Regions from separate parts of the Cytobacillus mangrovibacter genome, predicted to be linked through region 1. Evidence: a T-box and tRNA genes for the amino acid it is inferred to sense, from the RefSeq annotation. Region 1 holds a T-box; the other holds one or more tRNA genes.
What was found. A T-box is a leader RNA that pairs with one kind of tRNA and senses whether it is charged. The one in region 1 lies ahead of asnS (asparagine--tRNA ligase), so its partner is inferred to be a tRNA-Asn.

Region 1 (10,852 bases):
AGCAGGACGATGTAATGCTTCACTTTGCAGAAGAAACGATCAATGTAGACGAAATTGGAAAAGTGGTCTATTTAAAGGATAGGGGCACTATGAATAATCTCCTGTCGAATACAGATGCCTACAACATCGGAACCGGCTGTATCGTAAATAATTATATGAACTCCAATATTATCTCGATTCCATTGGAAGGAAGCAACCTAATTCAGGTGGGATTGGTGAAGCGAAACGATGTGTTTTTGCCAGAGGAGGTTCTGGTATATATTGATTTTTTAGAATTAGCTTTAGGGAAATCTATGCCTGTTGATAGTAGAAAGTAGGAGTACTATTTCAACGAAAAGGGCAGATTGCAGAACTAGATAGGAAAGCTAATTTTATTTTAAAGCAGCACTTATAAAATTTATAATGCAGAATAGAAATCTGATGAAGATTGTTGAACCAAATGTAGAATCATTTGAAGTTCCACAATAATTGATTGGTTAAACGATTCGAGGCAAACTTTTTTATTATAAACGTATACTTAATTAAAAAATCCTGTGTACATTCAGGATTTTTTGTTATTCCACAATTGGACTAGATTGTGAAATAACAAAATAGGTTCAAAATTTAAAAGGATTTCAAATATTTTAAAAGAATTATTAGGAAAAATAGAGCAAAAATAATCTTTTCTTTTCATGAACATTAAATTTTATTGGTAAAGGAGTGATTAAATGAGTAATTTAGAACTAATTGAAACCTATAAAATCGAACTGCTAAAATATTCACTTGAGCAACTAAGATTTATAACAGCTGATGGAGTTTGGTCCATTGGTCAAATGTACGACCATGTGATTCTTGTTGCTATGGAGTACCTAGATAATGTGGAAGCTTGTGCAGCATTAAAGGAAGAGCAAAAGCTTGGGAAAACGGAGTCTGGAGAGCATTTTTATAAAATTGGAGGGTTCCCACCAATCAAAATCAAGTTACCAGACGAACTAAATACCCCACCAAGTAATTCGGATAATATAGAAGAACTATCGGGTAGACTAGATCAAGTAAAACAGAGGTTGAGACAATGGGAATCTAGAGTAGATGCAATAAATCCCAACTACAAAGTTAAACATGGAGGACTTGGCTGGCTGAACGCAAGAGAATGGTTCGATCTTGTCGATATGCATTTTCGCCATCACTTACGTCAGAAGTCTGAACTAGAACATAAGATTAGATTCAGACACTGATTGGAAAATAGTGTGGACAAATAATTTAACATTTGTAATAAAAAACCTAAGATGAAAACCTAAAGGAAATGTTTTCATGAGGCTTGGTTTTAACGCCTGTTGTTGCTGTTTTAGTCTATAAGGATTATTTAAATAAAAAGAAATAAATAGACTTATTAATGAATCCACTTCTGTTTTACTAGGAAGTGGATTTGTTTATTAAAATACATTAATTCCCAATTATTTACCTACGTTTATTTTTACTATGTGCGAAAAATTCTATTTGTAGAGGTTCACTGCTTCCTCTAGAAAGTTTAAATAGTTTGAAATAAAACCTTTTGGCTCCATAATTTTAACTTTATTACCGAATCCGGCTAAAAATTGGTAGGCAAATTGATTCTCAGGCAATTCAATTGTCGTAAGGTAGCTTCTTGTCGTCACTTTTGTAACGGCATTTTTTCCGTATCTCTCGATAAATTGATCTTTTACTGCAACATCTATCAAGAGCTGTACACTAACTAAATTTAGTGGTTCATTATGTTGTTTTTTTTCTTCAAATACCTTCTCGGGTCTTGGGACAAAATAACCGTCTTTTTGGATATTTGTGATCCTCGTCAATTTAAAGATTCGATAGTCTTCCCGTTCTAAACTATAACCAAAAAGATACCAATGCATTTCACTTAAATGTAATTTATAGGGTTCTACGATCCTGTGAGTTATGTTTCCCATTTGGTCTACATACTCAAACTTTAATAACCAATGATTCTCAATTGCTTGCTTGATAAATAAAATATCTTCATTCATTTGGCTTCTTCCTGTCCACTCGTAAAAAGATAAATTAAGTTTTGGAGAAATCTCTGAGCTTGTCATTCCTTTGATTTTTTGAATAGTCATTTGAATCTCTTGATTTGTAATCAGTCCTTCAAAACCCCCTAAAGCTATGAAGATATTTTCAACATCCTTGTGATTTAGTAATCGTTTATCAAATTTATACTCTTCCATTAGTGCATATCCGCCTTCAGCACCATATTCTGCATAAATAGGGATGTTCGCATAGCTTAATGCTTCCATATCACGTTGAATCGTTCGTCTCGTTACATTGAAAAGTCGGCTAAATTCGGATGCCGAAACAACTTCTTTTTGTAACAAAATCATCACTATCGAGATCAGTCGTTCAATTTTTTTCATATTTCCCTCCCATATACGACATACAGTTGTCGTATATGTCCTATTATACTTCAAATATGAAAAGGAGGAATGAAGTGATGAAAGCAATATCTTATCTACAATTTGATGGACGAGCAGAAGAAGCGTTAGCCTTTTATGAACAGGCATTACAAGCAACAAACGTAAAAATGGTGAGATTTGGTGCCTTTGGTCAAGATCCAAATGCCCCATTAGCAGAAGAAGAACAAAACATGATTATGGAATCTCGTATTGAGTTTTCAGGGAATATTTTAATGATTTCTGATGTTCTGCCATTTATGCAAGCTGGGATAGGCGGAATCATAAAAGGGAATACCGTCTTAATTAGTATGATTGATGCTGATCCAGAAATGAATAAACAATATTTTGAAGGTCTTTCAGAAGGGGGTACTGTGATCATGCCGCTATCTTCTACGCCATGGTCAGCAAGTTTTGGTGTGCTAGTTGATAAGTTTGGGGTAATGTGGAAATTTAATAGTGACGCGAGTAAATTTCTAGATCGTTTCGTAAATTAAATATGTATTATTAAAGTTGGGGTCCAGCCAGCATTCTACGTAACACCCATGTTGACACCGTATTTCCACTACATATCTTGAAATTCCTATATGATTAGGAATTTCAAGGTCTGAAGGAGATATAACATTAGTTTAATAATTTATAAAGGATCAAATGTTTTAGCGATACTAATTCGATAAGCGATCAAGTAAATAATGATATATATTGGAAAGGAATAAAAAACACTCCAGTTTACTTCTGTGTAAAATCCTATCCATTCAAATAGAGGTTCACCAATAAAAGAAGACAATGCGGAATAGATAATAGCTTTGAAAAGAGGATTATATGTTGGTTTATATTGCAACCAAAGCATGATCGTTACTGGTATCAATGAAAAATCCCAAGGTAAAAAGGCTGGAATTGTCGGTAAAACTCTTCCCGAATAATGCCAAAGCCCAGATATTACCCCTATGAAATCTAACCAACAAGCCATTATAATACCAAAACTTCCAGCCAAGAGTAGCCTTGCTTCACTTCCTCGTTTACGAACGATAAACCATACAAGCCATGGAATTATTGATAAAAATATTGAAACCCAAAATTCCCAATCCCATAATGTATTTTCCATCCAATAATCTAAATATTCCATTTCAATCTTATGGATTTGTTGAAAAAACTCATCTGATTTTTTAATTTCTTCTTCACTGATTAATGGTGCCATTTTGTTCAATCACCTTCAACAAAAATAATACCATTAATATTCCCTATAGTTTTTTCAAATAATCTTTTATAAAAATACAATTGCACAGTTAAAGGGCGCTTTTTATTTACAGAAAAGAAGAGAAGAGACATGTTTTTAGACATGAAGAGCGATTACCAATGATTTCGTATGAAAGTTGTGAACAGATGTGGACCAATGCCATTCCGTATGAAGACGTATATGTAGCAGAAAGCAATGAGGGATTAATAGTTGGTTTTTCCAAAGGCGGTAAAGAGTCAATAGGATGCCGTAGCATCCTATTGTTTATTTTGAAGCATCTATTTAATTAAAAATCTGCATTTCCAGGTGTACGTGGGAATGGGATGACATCGCGGATGTTCTTCATTCCAGTTAGATACATGACAAGTCGTTCAAACCCAATACCATAGCCAGAATGCTTGGTACCACCATATTTTCTAAGCTCGAGATACCACCAGTAATCTTCTACCGCCATACCTAGTTCTTTAATTCTATTTGCAAGGACATCTTCTCTTTCCTCACGCTGGCTTCCTCCAATTAGCTCACCAATACCGGGAACCAATAGGTCAGTCGCTGCTACTGTCTTGCCATCCTCATTTGCTCTCATATAAAAAGCCTTAATTTCTTTCGGATAGTCGGTTACGAAGACAGGACGCTTGTAAACTTCCTCGCTTAGATAACGTTCATGTTCAGTTTGCAAATCTGTTCCCCATTCAACAGGGTAGTCAAATTCCTTGCCGGAGTTCTTTAATAATTCAACAGCTTCGGTATAAGTAACTCTTCCAAAGTCGGATTCTAATGCATTCTTTAATCTTTCAATAAGTGTTTTATCAATAAAGCTATTAAAGAAGGCCATTTCTTCAGGTGCCTGTTCAAAAACGTAATCAATGACATACTTGACCATTTCTTCTCCAAGGTCCATGATATCAGGTAATTCGGCAAAAGCAACTTCTGGCTCAATCATCCAGAATTCAGCGGCATGCCGTGCTGTATTTGAATTTTCAGCTCTAAAGGTCGGACCAAAGGTATACACATTACGGAATGCAAGAGCAAAAGTTTCCGCATTTAATTGACCGCTAACCGTTAAGTTGGATTCTTTTCCAAAGAAATCTGCGCCTTCATCCACTTTTCCCTCTTGGGTTTTAGGAAGCTTGTTTAAATCCATTGATGTCACACGGAACATTTCCCCGGCGCCTTCTGTATCGCTACCAGTAATAATCGGTGTATGCACATTGACAAATCCTTTATCTTGAAAGAATTTATGAATCGCGTACGATGCAAGAGATCTTACTCTGAAAACGGCTGAGAAGGTATTGGCTCTCGGACGCAAATGAGCGATAGTTCTTAAATATTCAAGGGAATGTCGCTTTTTTTGTAAAGGATAATCTGTATCCGATAATCCTTCCACAACGATTTTTGTCGCTTTAATTTCAAAAGGCTGCTTCATTTCTGGAGTTGGAACAAATTCACCTTCAACTAATACAGATGAGCTAATAGGTAATTTCGTAATTTCTTTGAAATTATCAAGGGTATCCTCAAAAACGATTTGTACACTCTTAAAGAATGTTCCGTCGTTTAACTCCATAAAACCAATGGTTTTAGAATCTCGAAGAGTACGGATCCAGCCTGAAATTTGAACAGTCTTGTCCTTGAAATTTTCTTGATTTCTGTATAAATCTTTTACTACAGTCTTAAGCATAATAATCCTCCTTATGGTATTAATTACATTAAAAAAGCCTTCATCCCGAAAAAGGGACGAAAGGCTTGCTTCCGCGGTACCACCCAAATTGTCATCAAATGACCAACTCTAAAGCTAAAATTGCTAACTCCAGTCAGGTAACGTGCTGGTAACGTCTAAGCCTACTTAAGATATCCTTTTCGGTTAGAACTCAAAGGTGTTCTTCGTTTATGCTTTATCGCCAGGCTTCCACCGTCCCTGACTCGCTATAGAACCTAGCAAAAACTACTTTCCTCTTCATCGATTTAAAATATTTTAATAAATTTTTTATTATAATAATTTATCACAAATCATAATCCTTTGTCTAGTTGCCCCAAATGATCTTTGGATGAAAAGGCATATACTCCTGGGTTGGATATTTATGTTAATAATTAAAATGAAGTAGAAGGTTTGGAACATCACTTAGTAGAACTTATTACTATAATACCCCATATGGGAGAAGGAGAAACTTGTAAATGACACTACTTATTACTAAAGAGATAACTACAAAGTGTTTGGAAGTATAGATAATGTAGGAAGAGATTTTGAGCATTATTATTTAAGGCTGTTTTCGCAAACATTGTTGCTTTTAACACGAATTCGTAGAAGTTGATTTCCGCTCCAGATCGCTCGCTTTCCGCGGGGTGGGCGCTAAGCCTCCTCGACGCTAAAGCGTCTGCGGGGTCTCAGCTGTCCCACACTTCCCGCAGGAGTCTCGCGTCTTCCGCTACAATCAACTAGACATATTTGTCTACGATTTTCACTCACAACATTTATTCAAAAAACAACTTTCTTTTAGAAAAGATCCTTATTTAAAGAAAGATTTAAATTAGTTAGAAGGTAAGAATACGGAATGAAAAGGTATTTTTAAATCGGTGCCTTCGATTTTATTTGATTATGAATGGAGTGTTGAAAATGAAATTTAAAGTTTATGATAATCCTCATGATTTTGAGAGAAAGATAGAGTCGTTTTTATTGGAAAAGGAAGATGTATTCAGTCTTTTTTACGGTATACTGCAAGCTATTAAAGCTGGTAATTATGAGAATCCATTTATGGCGACAATTGAGGAAGATGGAAAGGTGTTAGCCTTCTTCCAAATGACACCCCCGCATCCGTTAAATCTTATTTTTGTCGATGAAAAACGTTTAGAAGAAATAATAGATTTCTTCATAAGAAATATGGTTGAACTTGAAATTGACTTTCGTTCGATCATTAGTTTGAAAGAGTGGGCATACAAAGTCGCAGCAAAGTGGGAAATGAAAACCGGTAAGACGCATCAACTGCTTATGGATCAGGGATTGTATCGTTTGAACAAGGTGAATGAAACGCTTGAACATAGTCCTGGTTCTTGGCGTTATGCAAAAGAGAGCGATTCTCCACTTATCGAGAAGTGGTACAACTTATTCGAAAATGATGCCGGACTGCCGATTTCCCCAATCGAACAAGTGAAAAAACGTGTGGCAATGTTTCTGAAGGAACAAGAGGTTTTTATTTGGGAGGATAAAGGAAAGATCGTATCTATGATGAAGAAGTCACGTCCTACAAAGAAAGGTGTAACTGTTGGTTTGGTTTTTACGCCAAAGGAAGAACGCAAAAAAGGATATGCTCGGACGCTTGTTACGGAGATATCAAGAGAACTACTTAAAGAATTCAACTTTTGCGTACTGTACACAGATATGATGAACCCGACATCAAATAAGATCTATAGAGAAATTGGCTATGAAAGGATTGCAGACTCTGTTCATCTCGGTTTTGATAAAGGCGAATAATTTTGTTTAAATAGCTAATCAATATTAAATCAGTTTTTCAATTATCTGGCGCTGATTGTTCAATAAGAACAGACGCTTCAGGTGCTAACGGTGCAATTGAATTTAAGAAAAATCAATTTCAATTGTGATATTATTGCTGAAATAAGAACTTTTACAGGGGAGATTATGATTACTAAATTTGAAACAAGGTATTTCTTTATTAAGTCTTTGATGGACGAAAAGTTTATCAGATGGAATACAGTAGAGGGAATACTTAGTGAAGATATATTAGATGACTATGACATTATTTCTGAATTAATGGCTCAAGATGTACGCGATAAGTTTGGAGAAGAATATGATGTTTGGGAAATTTCTAAAGATGACTTTGATGAGAGAATAAAGCCTGACACAGAATAAAGTAATAGTAATATCTTATTGCACTAAACGGGCGCTATCCTTGAAAAGGATAAGTGCTCATTTTTCATTTAAAGGCCAGACTGTTTAGTAATGCTTAGTATGATAAGTTGATATTGTGAAGAAATGTATTTAAACTAAAGATGAGTTTAGCGGAACGAACAAAAAAACCATCTTTTTTTAAGGGATGGTTTTCAAAAAAATGTTATTTATGATCTTCTTAATAAGAATGCCAAATGCTATCCCAGGAAAAACAAACAACATTGGAAGCCAAACAGGACCCAATAATACTCCAAATATCATTAATTTGGATGAAAAAATCAGTCCCACTGTTACAAGAAACGCTGACAAGGCATAGGGGAGGGAAGAAATAGGGTCTTTCCCTCCACCTGCATCTTTAACGGCATCCCATATAGCAAAAAAGTATAAACAAGGATAAAACATCAACCACTGATAATCTGCATGTTTTATGGCCTCATCAATTTCTCCGTGAAAACTCATAATAATGATCTGATTGAAATTGGATTGTATATTAATCAAAAATTCAAGTATCAATAAAACGATGCCTTTAAAATATTTTCTGTTTAAAAACTGCCCAAACCCAGGAAGAGCGATGCTCCATACTAGTTTTTCAATTATGTTTTTATTCATTAAACAAAACCATCGTTTAGACTATGATTCTTTTGCAAGTTCATTTCTATTAGGAGCAAGAGGGGGCTGTTCTAACCATTTATTTTGTACCATTAAGTTATACCATTTTTTTGTAACCATTAGATTCTTTAGAATCGTCGCTTCATAAGTTGTTACAAGGTCTGTTCTCATAGCTGATGCGAGTCCTGCCCCATGATAGTTTTGTGCTGCCTGGAACAAGAAACCAATATGATACAACATTAACTTATCGGAAAAAGGAGAGTCCGTTGAAGTAGTCACTTCTGTTTCCAAAGATTTCGGTACAGGTAAATTATCTGTTTGCATAATTTTTGCAAATGTTTTTATTTGACCATCAGCTGTTTTCTCGGAATCGGTTAAAAATTTTCTTACTTCTTTTGTTTGGGCGACTTGACTGAATGCGATTGAAAGTGTTTTAGTCATAATGCTCTTTTTAAGGTTGAAAGAAATAGCAATGATCTCTGTCGCTGCTAATTTTCTACCTTTTCCAAAGATCCCATCTGTGAAATCTTGGCTGGAAATATATTCAGGGTTTTTAGCTGGATAAAATAAAGGGTCTCTTTGGAAACTTCCTTTCTCAAGCAATAACTCAATGGTTTGATGATACATCTTTTTCGCATCGTTATCGCATGAATCATAAAACTCCCTTAAGTCCTTTCTAACAGAAACAGCTAAAGCAGTGGTATGACCGAGTAAACCATGTAACGTCATGATATGTAAATAATTCAGGCAAAATATATCTGTGAATAATCTCGGTTTATCTTTAAAGAGATCCATTTCAGTAAATCCAATGGGCACTGGAAATCCCTCGTTCTCCATAAAAGTGACGATTTGTTTTTTTTGTTTTTCAAATGTAATAATAGCATCCTCAAATATAGCCTTTATTGCCTCGTCTTCAATAATCGAAAACATATATTTATTTACAATGTCTGCTGATGTTCCATTTACATACTCTCCCCATAGTGTACCTATTTCCGAAGATGTGAGTTTTAATTTATCCTTATCCATATTGTCACCTCTTGGATATTATTGACCAATTTAGTAAGTGATATGAATTTTCTTGAAGGGTTAGAAACTTTTCGTTCGATTTTATTGAGAAGTCATAGAAGCCCCCACCAATAAGATTGTAAAAAAGAAAACCCTGGGCTACATATTTCTCTGTTGTGCTACAGTTTGGTTGCACATAGGTTGTAATATGTGCTACACTTCGGTTGCACTTATAAAAAGGAGGAGTAGTAATGGATAATGATCAAATCAAAAGAGAGATTTTTATTAATGCACCTATCCAAACGGTATGGGAATTAATTAGCCAACCTGCATGGTGGGTGGGGGATGCACCCGGTCCGGACAAGGTTCAGGTAAATGGATCACGTGTAGTGGCGGACACGAAGTACGGACAATTTCCGGTGTTGATTGAACAATCAGAACCGCCAAACTACCTTGCATGTCGGTGGGCAAGTTCATTTGCTGGAGAGGAACCAAAAGAAGGAAATTCTACGCTAGTTGAGTTCAAATTGATTTCAAAAGATGGGGGGACTTTACTTAGAGTAGTTGAAAGCGGATTTTCACACCTTGCAGTATCCGAACAAGAACGAAGAAAGTTCTTTGATGGGAACGTCCACGGCTGGGAAATGCAAACGGAAGTACTTCGGAAACGTGCTGAGCAATAAGTTGGAAACTACAGATAGCAGTCATTACGAAAATATTTTGATCGCCTTAGCAGACCCCATGCGTCGAGAGTTACTTGACCTAATCGCTTTAAGAGGAGAGGCGACAGCAACAACATTAGCAACTATGGTAACTGTATCTCGTCAGGCAGTTGTTAAACATCTAACCATCTTAAAGGGGGCTAGGCTTGTATCCAGCAATCGTGTTGGGCGGGAAGTAAGATATAAGGTGTGTCCACAGGAACTGTCTTCAACAGCAGAGTGGATGGCAAATTTAGCTACGGATTGGGATAGAATGGATTAAGCGTATGGCAGAAGATAAATAATTTGACGATTAATCTATTGTTAATGAAGAGGATGGTCCTGCATCGGTTCATTTTTTATATAAAAAGAGATGCCTTAGCATCCCTTTCCTTAAATGTTTTTTTCTATTTTATATTCATTTATATATTCTTCATAATCTAATACTTCAACTGCGTCTGACCAATGCAAGACGGTTCCAACGAAGTCTTTTATATCTAAACCTGGCATCTCATATGTTTCATCTGTATTGACAGTTCCAGTAGCATTCTCAATAAATGTCACTTTATACCCTCTATCAAAGGCAGAGATAGCAGTAAACATACAACAAAATTCAGTGTTAAAGCCTGTAATAAAAAGGTGATTTACACCTAATTTTTCTAAAGTGATAGAGAGTCCCGTATTAAAGAATGAACTTGGTGTTTGTTTCTCAAGTACATAGTCAGCATAATCTTTTAATGAGCTATGTAGTTCAGAACCAACGGAATGCTTATACAATGGACTTTCTTCTGCGTCATCTAAATGTCTCATAAAGATTACGGGACTGTTCCTATCTTTGAAATCTATAATTATATTTTCTATCAATGAAAGTTCTTCTTTGAAATCACCATAATTAACAATGCCATTTTGTACGTCAATGACTAATAGTGCTTTCATAATCTCACCTACCTATTTTTGTAATAGGTAAATATTTCTATTTGTT
Region 2 (10,852 bases), on a different contig from region 1:
AGCACCATTCATCATAAATTTCATGTTTCCTGTTCCCGAGGCTTCCTTACTGGCAGTTGAAATTTGCTCACTAATATCTGCTGCTGGAAATACTTCCTCCGCAAGGGAAACCCGGTAGTTTTCAAGAAAAACAACCTTTAATTTCTCATTTGCCAGTGGGTCCCTGTTCACCTTTTCTGCAACAGTATTAATTAATTTAATAATTTTCTTTGCATAATAATAGCCTGGAGATGCCTTTGCTCCAAAGATAAAGGTGCGCGGATTCATTTGAAAGTTTCCGTCTTCTTTTATTCGATTGTATAAATACATCACATGCATGATATTTAATAGCTGTCGTTTATAAGCATGCAGCCGCTTCACTTGAATATCAAATATCGATGCAGGGTCAACCATCATCCCAGTCTGTTCCTCAATTCTTTTAGCAAGCCTTAGTTTATTTTGCTGTTTAATTTGTGATAACTGCTCGAGAAAGGATGAATCTTCTTTAAATTGAGCTAAACTGCTTAGCTGCTCTGGCTCTCGAATCCACCCATTCCCTATTCCTTCTGTAATAAATTTTGCCAGCAGCGGATTAGCCTTTAAAAGCCATCTTCTATGGGTAATTCCATTTGTTTTATTATTAAATTTCTCTGGATAGATTCGATAAAAACTGCTCATTTCCCGCTTTTTCAGTATTTCTGTATGAAGAGCTGCCACTCCATTGACACTATATGAGCCCACAAGAGCGAGATGAGCCATTTTTACCTCTCCATGGGCAATAATCGCCAGCTGCTCAATATGCTGCCAGTCACCAGGATATTGCTCCCACAGCTGCTGGCAGAATCGTTCATTGATCTCCTCAACAATCATATAAACACGCGGCAACAACGGTTGAAATATCCGAACTGGCCACTTTTCCAACGCTTCCGATAATGTCGTATGATTCGTATAAGAAATCGTCTTTGTCGTTATCTGCCATGCCTCTTCCCATCCCATGCCTTCCTCATCTATTAAGATACGCATGAGTTCCGGAATAGCAAGGACTGGGTGTGTATCATTAATATGAATACCCACATGCTCATGGAACGAATGCAAGCCGCCATATCTTTTTCGATGGGAGCGAATGATCGAGCGAATGCTTGCTGAAACAAGAAAATACTGCTGCTTCAACCGAAGTATTTTTCCCTCGTCATGTGTATCATCCGGGTAGAGAAACTCAGAAACTGACTCCGTTTCCCGCTTATATTTTAAGATATCTTGATGGATAGGATAAGGAGATGGCTCTGCATTCCAAAGCCTGAGCGTATTGACTGTATCTGTCTTATAACCAACAACAGGCATATCATATGGAACAGCTGTAATGGTTTCTGCATTCACATGACGGAAAGCAAGCCTTCCATTTTCCTCTCTTACTTCAACATTTCCCCAAAATGGGATCTCAATTGCTAATTCAGCTCTTCTTACTTCCCAAACATGTCCATGCCGAAGCCATTGCTCAGGAAGCTCAACTTGATAGCCCTCCACAATCTTCTGTTCAAACAAACCATGCTTATAACGGATTCCACAGCCATGCCCTGGCAAATCTAATGAAGCAAGGGAATCCATAAAGCAGGCTGCCAATCGACCAAGTCCACCATTTCCTAGTCCTGCATCAGGTTCGGCTTCCTCCAATCGATTCAGATCGATTCCTAAGTCCTCTAGCCCCTCCCGAACAACATCCTCTAAGCCTAAGTTCAACAAATTATGGTGAAGCAGTCGACCGAGCAAAAACTCGATCGAAAGATAGTAAATTTGTTTTCCCTTCGCCATACGATAGCGCTCATTCGTATTGATCCAACTCGTACTGACATATTCCCTCACCATATTCCCAAGGGTAAAGTAATGATCACGTTGAGTGCTCTCACCAAAGCTTTTCCCGCACATCATCTCAAGCTTTTTTAAAAAGGCACCTTTAAATTCTTCTTTATTAGCAAACATGACTCTCACTCCTTGAGACGAGCTCCAAGTAAAGCCGGTTGTACTTAAATGCCGACTGTGCCCAGCTATAATCCATTTCCATTGCATTTTTTACAATGGTTTCCCAACATTCTTCATCCCGGTAAAAACTAAGTGCCCGTTCAATCGTAAACAGCATATCATGAGCATTAAAATGACTGAATGAGAACCCATTCCCTTCATCTGTTAGCACATTAAAGGAATGAACTGTATCGTTTAACCCTCCTGTTTCCCTTACAATTGGTACAGTTCCATACTTCATCGCAATTAACTGCCCAAGCCCGCATGGCTCGAACTTTGATGGCATAAGAAATAAGTCAGCTCCCGCATAAATCTGGTGGGCAAGCCCTTCATCAAATCCGATATACGCCTTGCATTTATTCGGATATGCTGCTTCCATATCCCTAAAAAATTGTTCAAACTCCTTATCACCTGTGCCGAGAATAAGCAATTGGATATCCTCTGAAATCAATTCCTGAAACACACATCGAACAAGCTCAATTCCCTTTTGTTTTGTCAGTCTAGTTACCATCGTGATAAGTGGTGTATCTGCTTTTTGAGGCAAGCCAAATAGTTGTTGTAAATGGGCTTTATTTGCCTGTTTTTCCGCTAGTTTCTTCGCAGTATAGCTTTTGTACAGAAAAGGATCTTTTTCAGGATGATAGAATTCATCATCAATTCCATTTAAAATCCCTTCCAAATCTGATTCCCTTTTTTGAAGCAATTCATGAAGCCTCTCCCCATATGTGCTCGTTTGAATCTCCTGTTTATATGTGGGACTGACCGTTGTTAATTTATCTGAGGCAACAATGGCCCCCTTCATAAAATTGATATTCCCGTAAAACTCTAAATAATCAATATGAAAAAAGCGGTCATTTAAACCGAATAAATCTGCTAAAGTTTCTCTTGGCATAATCCCCTGAAATTGCAGATTATGTATTGTAAAAACTGTCCGAATGGATTGATATCCCTCTTTCGCTTTATATTCCACTTTTAATAAAAAAGGAATCATCCCTGTATGCCAATCATGACAATGAATAATATCTGGCTGAAAATCAAGAAATGGAATGGCATCTAATACGGCTCGATTAAAGTAGGCAAAGCGCTCACCATCATCAAAATAGCCATACAAATTTTCACGCTTAAAATAATACTCATTATCTACAAAATAATACGTAATCCCTTGATAGGATAATTCTTCAATTCCACAGTATTGATTTCTCCACCCTACTTCAACAACTAATTCAGCCCTTTTTTTCATTTGTATTTTAAAATTCTCTGAAATCGATCCATATTTCGGGAGAATCACCCGAATATCTGTCCCTTGCTTCCTGAGCTCCTTTGGCAATGAACCTGCAACATCTGCTAATCCGCCAGATTTTACAAATGGTATACATTCAGATACAACAAATAATACTTTCACGTATTCATCAGCGCTCCTTGGCCCATGCCTTTTCGGATGACATATGGTGCTTGACTGGCCCCTGTCATAATTGTTCCTGATTCAACTTTTACATCCTTATCTAGAATGACTGAATCCAATAGACAATTCTCACCAATTTGGCTCTTCTGCATAATGATACAGTTTTTCACTATTGAACCCTTTCCAATCTTCACCCCACGTGAAATGATACTATTTTCGATGGTCCCTTCAATTTGACATCCATTTGCGATCATTGAATGATGAACAGATGCCCCTTTTAAATAGCGTGTTGGTGGCTCATCCTTCACTTTTGTATAAATCGGGTGATTCTTCAAAAATAGTTTCTTCCATACATCGGGATCAAGCAGCTCCATACTAGCTGAGAAATAGGACTGAATCGTGTCAATCATTACTGAATAACCGGTATATTCATAAATACACAAACGATACTTATGGTGAATATCCATGACTACATCGCTCATACAAGTATACCCTGTTGCTTCTCGTGTCTGAATTAATTCAATAAGCAAAGACGTTTTAACTAAATACATTTGCATGGACTTTCCATTATGAAACACTTCCGTAATGTCACAGCCAGTATGAATATGTCTTTCTAATACAGGCCTGAAATCCATATTAAAAACAGTATAGCAATTAGCTATAATGACATATTCCTGCTTACTGCGTTTAAAGTAATCCAAGTTAGCTGCAAAATGGCTAAACGATCCGATTCCCCTTCTAATTCCTTCGATAATAGAAGATGGAAAGAAGAATAGACCATCTCTTTTTCTATTTAAATCCCAATCTTTCCCCGATCCTAGGTGATCCATTAATGATCGATATTGAAATTTCGGGAAAACAGCTACACTTTCGATATTTGAATTCACCATATTAGAAAGGACAAAATCAATTAGCCGATACCTGCCAGCAAAAGGAACAGCAGCAAGTGATCGATGTGTCATCAATTCCTCCAATCCTTCATGATGGGTAGTCGCATCAATCACACCTAGTACACGTTTATTCAAACATATTCCCTCCTATAAAAATACGTTTATGCAAATAACTCAAACTAGCCTTCTCTTAAGATACAACCCCATCGATCATTTCTTCAGAAATGAGTATGACTTCATTCGATCCTTCTGAAGCTCGAATGACTGTCCCATCCGGTATGATCATATTTGCAGGTACAATCGCTTTTTCAATCAATACATTTTGACCAATTTGCGCATTGGGCATGACAACTGTCTCCCGAATAATCGAACCCAGCCCAACCGATACACCTTGGAAAAGAACGGACCGTACAATATCACCCTCTATTGTGCATCCTTCATTGATTAGAGACTCTACTACATCAGCATTAGGTGAAATATATTGTGGCGGTTGATTAGGATTAACAGAATATATGCGCCAATCATAATCAAATAGATTTAATTCACATGTTTCATCCAATAAATCCATATTAGCTTCCCAAAGGCTCTTTACGGTTCCAACATCCTTCCAATATCCATTGAATGGATAAGCGAATATCTTTTTCCCCTCTTTAAGCAGCATTGGAATAATATCCTTTCCAAAATCATGGCTGGAATTCGGATTCTGATTGTCCCTGCCTAAATAGTCTTTTAGAAGTGACCAATTAAATATATAAATACCCATAGAGGCAAGATTATTCTTCGGGGTATCTGGCTTCTCTTCAAAGTCAACAATCCCCATGTCCAAATCTGTGTTCATAATGCCAAATCTGCTGGCTTCCTCCCACGGAACTTCAATAACAGAAATCGTTGCATCGGCCCCTTTTTCGATATGGTATTCAAGCATAAGCTCATAATTCATTTTATAAATATGATCACCTGACAAGATCAACACATATTCAGGCTCATACTGGGTTAAGTAATTAAGATTTTGATAGATTGCACTAGCAGTACCGGTGTACCACTTCACCTCAGAAGATTCACTATATGGCGGCAAAACAGTTACTCCGCCATTTCTTCGATCTAAGTCCCAGGCACTGCCAATCCCAATATAAGAATTCAACACGAGTGGCTGGTATTGAGTTAGAACCCCTACTGTATCAATGCCTGAATTCGTACAGTTGCTTAAAGTAAAATCAATAATTCGGTATTTTCCTCCAAATGGAACAGCAGGCTTAGCTAGACTCTTGGTTAATGAATTAAGCCTACTTCCTTTCCCTCCTGCTAATAACATGGCTACGCACTTTTTCTTTCCCATTCCCTTTCCTCTCCTTTCGATGCTTAACAGGGCGTAAAACGGATAAACCAAATGGCGGAATTTCCATCCTTAATGAGTGCGACCTTCCATGGAACTCAATAGCTTCCGTTTTTAGCACCTTTTTATTAATGCTATTCGTTCCCCCAAACTCATCTCGATCACTATTAAATATTTCTCGATAAGAGCCCTCTTTTGGAGCACCCACTCGATAATCATGGTACTTTTGCCCAGTGAAGTTGCAGATAATAACAAGATAATCCTCTTCCTTTTTACCTTTGCGGACAAAAGAAAAGATAGACTGCTGATGATTATGTACATCAATCCATTCAAAGCCCTCACTTAGATGATCCAACTCATAAAATGGTTTAGAGCGACGGTATAGCTTTAGCAGATCTTTCACATACTTATTTATTTTTTGATGCATCTCATAATCAAGCAAATTCCAATCCAGCTCTTCTTTATCCTTCCATTCATCGAATTGCCCTAGTTCAAATCCCATAAACAGCAATTTTTTTCCTGGATGTGCAAACATATACCCAAGAAGCAATCGGAGCTGTGCAAATTTCTCCCGGTAGTCACCAGGCATTTTATTTAAAAGTGATTTTTTCCCATGAACAACTTCATCATGTGACAAGGGAAGAACAAAGCTTTCCATAAAGGCATACATCAAAGAAAAGGTCATTTTCCCATGTGCCATCACTCTAGATTCTGGACTTGTTTCCATATATGAAAGGATGTCATTCATCCATCCCATATTCCATTTATAACAAAAGCCAAGACCACCATATTCCACCGGTGAAGTAACTTGTGGCCATTCTGTTGAATCCTCTGCCATCATCAAGAAAGAAGGATCGTACGCCAAAACTGTTTGATTTAAACTTTTTAGAAATTGACTGCCTAATGGATTCTCAGTTTCATGGCGATTGGGCCAAAAGAGAATATTGGCCACCGCATCTACCCTGAGGCCATCAATATGATAATATTTCATCCAAAAGAGCGCATTTGAAATAAGAAAGCTTTGAACCTCATTTTTTCCGAGGTCAAAATTAGCCGTCCCCCATATCGCATTTTCCCTGTCTCCTAATGTTTCATATTCATATAAATAAGACCCATCAAACCGGAATAACCCATGCTCATCCTTACAAAAATGCCCCGGAGCCCAGTCAAGAATGACTCCTATTCCATGTTGATGACATTGATCAATTAAGCACATAAAATCTTTTGGTTCACCATACCTGCTTGTTACCGAATAATATCCCGTCCCTTGATAGCCCCATGACTCGTCGAGCGGATGCTCAATTAAGGGTAATAATTCAATATGTGTAAATCCCAGCTCTTTAACATATGGAATTAATTCTGCAGCTAATTCTTTATAAGATAAATAGGACCCATCTTCATGCCTTCGCCACGATCCTAAATGGACTTCATAAATAGCTACAGGCTCTGCAAGAATAGTCTTCTCTGCCTTTGTCTTCATCCATTTATGATCATTCCATTGATAGTCATCCAGTGAGTACACAATGGAAGCCGTTCCTGGTCTAACCTCCGAAAAGAAAGCATAGGGATCTGCTTTTAATCGTTTACTGCCATCTTGGGCGATCACTTCATATTTATATAAGTGTCCCTGCAAATCACCCTTAATACAAATGATCCAAATTCCCTCATGATTTACCCTATGTAACTGAAAGCGTTCTCCATTCCAATCATTAAAATTTCCAACTAATCTGACACTTTCAGCATTTGGTGCCCATACACAAAAACGTGTATATATCTTATTTTTTTCCTTGATCAGATGTGCCCCAAAGAGCGAGTAGCTTTCATAAAGTGTCCCCTCATGAAATAAATGCATTTCGTAATCAGTTACTGTCTTCATTGCAACTTCTCCCTATATACTATTCATTAACAATAAATCACCTTCATGAGTATATTCGAGCGTTCAAAGAAATAACCTTGTAAATATTATTTATACTTTTTGACATTAAGTTATCAAATTTGATAAATAAAGATAGGATTCTAATTCATTCATATAATTTCGACATAAAATCTCTCACTAATAGACAGAATAAGACAAAGAATATATTTTAGATTGAAGGGTGGAATAATGAATTGAGTAACAAAGAAGAGGAATATTTACTAAATGAAGCCTTAAAAAACGAAACGAAGACACCTTTATTTGAAGCACCGGATGGAAAAATTCTTGCTGTAGGAGATTTATTTAGAGGACCTTCTACTGGGATTACTTCAGATATTGATTTGAACAATCCTGGAAGGAAGCTTGTGGAAGAGGAAGTAAAGTTTGACTAGAGCTTTGCCACACTGAATAAGCAAATTGTAGATTTTCAACAGCTTATCATTTTATATCGAGCAGATTCTTCACTTTATCTAGCAATTTTTAGAATGTATCAAGCAACTTTTCGAAATTTATCTAGCATTTCGCTTTTCTTGCTAATTAAAAAGAATCTGCTATAGTTTATTAAACAAAAAAAGCTATCAACTTAAGTTGATAGCTTTTTTCTATGACCCCTACGGGATTCGAACCCGTGTTACCGCCGTGAAAGGGCGGTGTCTTAACCGCTTGACCAAGGGGCCAACATATGGCGGAGAAGGAGGGATTTGAACCCTCGCGCCGGTTACCCGACCTACACCCTTAGCAGGGGCGCCTCTTCAGCCTCTTGAGTACTTCCCCATATGATGGCTCCGCAGGTAGGACTCGAACCTACGACCGATCGGTTAACAGCCGATAGCTCTACCACTGAGCTACTGCGGAATAATAAAAATATATAAAACTAGTGGGCCTAAATGGACTCGAACCATCGACCTCACGCTTATCAGGCGTGCGCTCTAACCAGCTGAGCTATAGGCCCCTTTTATTTGTCTAGTTTCGGCTCCTAGCTTTTCGGCCGCTTCGATCTGTTCCCACAAATCCAAAACCAGGATTTGTATGACCAGCTCTCCACCGTCTCTCAAAGCTGAGCAGTCGCCTACACATTTCATTTTGGAGCGGGTGAAGGGAATCGAACCCTCGACAACAGCTTGGAAGGCTGTGGTTTTACCACTAAACTACACCCGCAGATAATATAAGATGGCTCAGGACGGAATCGAACCGCCGACACAAGGATTTTCAGTCCTTTGCTCTACCGACTGAGCTACTGAGCCATATAAAGTTTTGTTTCCTAAATCTTAATTACAGAAAGACCTTTGTTCCAAAGCCCTGTGGTCTTTGTCACAGATTGCTATTCGATGAAGTAATGCTTCGTACTGCAATCTGCTCTACCGACTGAGCTACTGAGCCATATAAGTTTTTAAAAACTGGCGGTCCGGACGGGACTCGAACCCGCGACCTCCTGCGTGACAGGCAGGCATTCTAACCAACTGAACTACCGGACCAGATTGCGGGGACAGGATTTGAACCTGCGACCTTCGGGTTATGAGCCCGACGAGCTACCGTGCTGCTCCACCCCGCGATAATAAAAATTATGAAATTATGGAGGAGGTAGAGGGATTCGAACCCCCGCGAGCCGTTAAGCCCCTGTCGGTTTTCAAGACCGATCCCTTCAGCCGAACTTGGGTATACCTCCGTATAAAAACCTTTGGTGGACCTTGTAGGACTCGAACCTACGACCGGACGGTTATGAGCCGTCTGCTCTAACCAGCTGAGCTAAAGGTCCTAAATACAATCCTAAAAATAATAAATTGGTAGCGGCAGAGGGGATCGAACCCCCGACCTCACGGGTATGAACCGTACGCTCTAGCCAGCTGAGCTACGCCGCCAAATCAATATATAATACTTGTTTTTCAAAAACATATGGTGGAGCCTAGCGGGATCGAACCGCTGACCTCCTGCGTGCAAGGCAGGCGCTCTCCCAGCTGAGCTAAGGCCCCAATAACTATTAAAGAAATGGTCGGGAAGACAGGATTCGAACCTGCGACCCCTTGGTCCCAAACCAAGTGCTCTACCAAGCTGAGCTACTTCCCGTAAATATATGGCGCGCCCGAAAGGAGTCGAACCCATAACCTTCTGATCCGTAGTCAGACGCTCTATCCAATTGAGCTACGGGCGCATATATAAGAAACAAATGGTGCCGAGGACCGGAATCGAACCGGTACGGTAGTCACCTACCGCAGGATTTTAAGTCCTGTGCGTCTGCCAGTTCCGCCACCCCGGCAAGTAATTGGAGCGGAAGACGGGATTCGAACCCGCGACCCCCACCTTGGCAAGGTGGTGTTCTACCACTGAACTACTTCCGCTTATTAAATGATGCGGGTGAAGGGAGTCGAACCCCCACGCCTTGCGGCGCTAGATCCTAAGTCTAGTGCGTCTGCCAATTCCGCCACACCCGCAATATTTAAATGGTGAGCCATGAAGGACTCGAACCTTCGACCCTCTGATTAAAAGTCAGATGCTCTACCGACTGAGCTAATGGCTCGAAATAAAATTTTGTTTCCTAAATCTTGATAGCAGTGATACAGATGTTCCAAAGCTCTTCGTTCTTTGTCACAGATTGCTATTCAGGGAAGCAATGCTCCGTACTGCAATCTGCTCTACCGACTGAGCTAATGGCTCATACAAAATGAGTTAAAACATGCCGGCCAGAGGACTTGAACCCCCAACCTACTGATTACAAGTCAGTTGCTCTACCAATTGAGCTAGGCCGGCGTAAAATGGTGGAGGATGACGGGATCGAACCGCCGACCCTCTGCTTGTAAGGCAGATGCTCTCCCAGCTGAGCTAATCCTCCATTTATAAAAGCTTGGCGGCGTCCTACTCTCACAAGGGGACAGCCCCTAACTACCATTGGCGCTGAGAAGCTTAACTGCCGTGTTCGGGATGGGAACGGGTGTGACCTTCTCGCTATCGCCACCAAACTTTTTTTAAAAGACAAGTTTTATTATATCGTCTTTTTGAAATTTTGCAAGAGAAAAATTAAAATTTATTCTCTCAAAACTAGATAATGCAGAAGAAGAAGATAGAGTAATCATTTATTCATTTTGTCCAGCTACGGCTCCTAGCTTTTCGGCCGTTTCAATCCATCCCTACAAATCCAAAAGCGGGATTTGCAGTGCTGGCTTTCCAACGTCTCTCAAAGCTGAACAGTCGCCTTCGCCTTTCGTTTTTGGTTAAGTCCTCGACCGATTAGTATTTGTCAGCTCCACGTGTCACCACGCTTCCACCTCAAACCTATCAACCTGATCATCTTTCAGGGGTCTTACTAGCTTGACGCTATGGGA

Region 2: it has a tRNA-Asn gene. The T-box ahead of asnS (asparagine--tRNA ligase) is inferred to sense a tRNA for this amino acid. The anticodon was not compared.

The regions. Positions count from the first base shown of each region.
Region 1 covers NZ_JBIACJ010000003.1:104,723-115,574, forward strand. Annotated here, with positions in the region: gene ACFYKT_RS06910 (LysR family transcriptional regulator) at 1-317, shown strand, start outside; gene ACFYKT_RS06915 (DinB family protein) at 708-1,214, shown strand; gene ACFYKT_RS06920 (helix-turn-helix transcriptional regulator) at 1,473-2,381, opposite strand; gene ACFYKT_RS06925 (VOC family protein) at 2,459-2,914, shown strand; gene ACFYKT_RS06930 (CBO0543 family protein) at 3,055-3,615, opposite strand; gene ACFYKT_RS06935 (hypothetical protein) at 3,774-3,944, shown strand; gene asnS (asparagine--tRNA ligase) at 3,941-5,332, opposite strand; T-box leader at 5,382-5,621, opposite strand; gene ACFYKT_RS06945 (GNAT family N-acetyltransferase) at 6,266-7,120, shown strand; gene ACFYKT_RS06950 (hypothetical protein) at 7,211-7,516, shown strand; gene ACFYKT_RS06955 (hypothetical protein) at 7,694-8,164, opposite strand; gene ACFYKT_RS06960 (DUF3231 family protein) at 8,186-9,190, opposite strand; gene ACFYKT_RS06965 (SRPBCC domain-containing protein) at 9,421-9,852, shown strand; gene ACFYKT_RS06970 (ArsR/SmtB family transcription factor) at 9,854-10,153, shown strand; gene ACFYKT_RS06975 (isochorismatase family protein) at 10,264-10,806, opposite strand.
Region 2 covers NZ_JBIACJ010000011.1:59-10,910, reverse strand. Annotated here, with positions in the region: gene ACFYKT_RS17655 (glycogen/starch/alpha-glucan phosphorylase) at 1-1,956, opposite strand, end outside; gene glgA (glycogen synthase GlgA) at 1,946-3,397, opposite strand; gene ACFYKT_RS17645 (sugar phosphate nucleotidyltransferase) at 3,394-4,422, opposite strand; gene ACFYKT_RS17640 (glucose-1-phosphate adenylyltransferase) at 4,478-5,623, opposite strand; gene glgB (1,4-alpha-glucan branching protein GlgB) at 5,571-7,496, opposite strand; gene ACFYKT_RS17630 (hypothetical protein) at 7,730-7,927, shown strand; tRNA gene ACFYKT_RS17625 (tRNA-Glu) at 8,141-8,212, opposite strand; tRNA gene ACFYKT_RS17620 (tRNA-Ser) at 8,219-8,309, opposite strand; tRNA gene ACFYKT_RS17615 (tRNA-Asn) at 8,316-8,390, opposite strand; tRNA gene ACFYKT_RS17610 (tRNA-Ile) at 8,414-8,487, opposite strand; tRNA gene ACFYKT_RS17605 (tRNA-Gly) at 8,620-8,693, opposite strand; tRNA gene ACFYKT_RS17600 (tRNA-Phe) at 8,707-8,779, opposite strand; tRNA gene ACFYKT_RS17595 (tRNA-Asp) at 8,934-9,010, opposite strand; tRNA gene ACFYKT_RS17590 (tRNA-Met) at 9,014-9,087, opposite strand; tRNA gene ACFYKT_RS17585 (tRNA-Ser) at 9,109-9,201, opposite strand; tRNA gene ACFYKT_RS17580 (tRNA-Ile) at 9,215-9,291, opposite strand; tRNA gene ACFYKT_RS17575 (tRNA-Met) at 9,318-9,394, opposite strand; tRNA gene ACFYKT_RS17570 (tRNA-Ala) at 9,430-9,505, opposite strand; tRNA gene ACFYKT_RS17565 (tRNA-Pro) at 9,523-9,599, opposite strand; tRNA gene ACFYKT_RS17560 (tRNA-Arg) at 9,608-9,684, opposite strand; tRNA gene ACFYKT_RS17555 (tRNA-Leu) at 9,701-9,789, opposite strand; tRNA gene ACFYKT_RS17550 (tRNA-Gly) at 9,797-9,871, opposite strand; tRNA gene ACFYKT_RS17545 (tRNA-Leu) at 9,883-9,964, opposite strand; tRNA gene ACFYKT_RS17540 (tRNA-Lys) at 9,975-10,050, opposite strand; tRNA gene ACFYKT_RS17535 (tRNA-Thr) at 10,208-10,280, opposite strand; tRNA gene ACFYKT_RS17530 (tRNA-Val) at 10,287-10,362, opposite strand; rRNA gene rrf (5S ribosomal RNA) at 10,373-10,489, opposite strand; partial or broken rRNA gene ACFYKT_RS17520 (23S ribosomal RNA) at 10,738-10,852, opposite strand, start outside.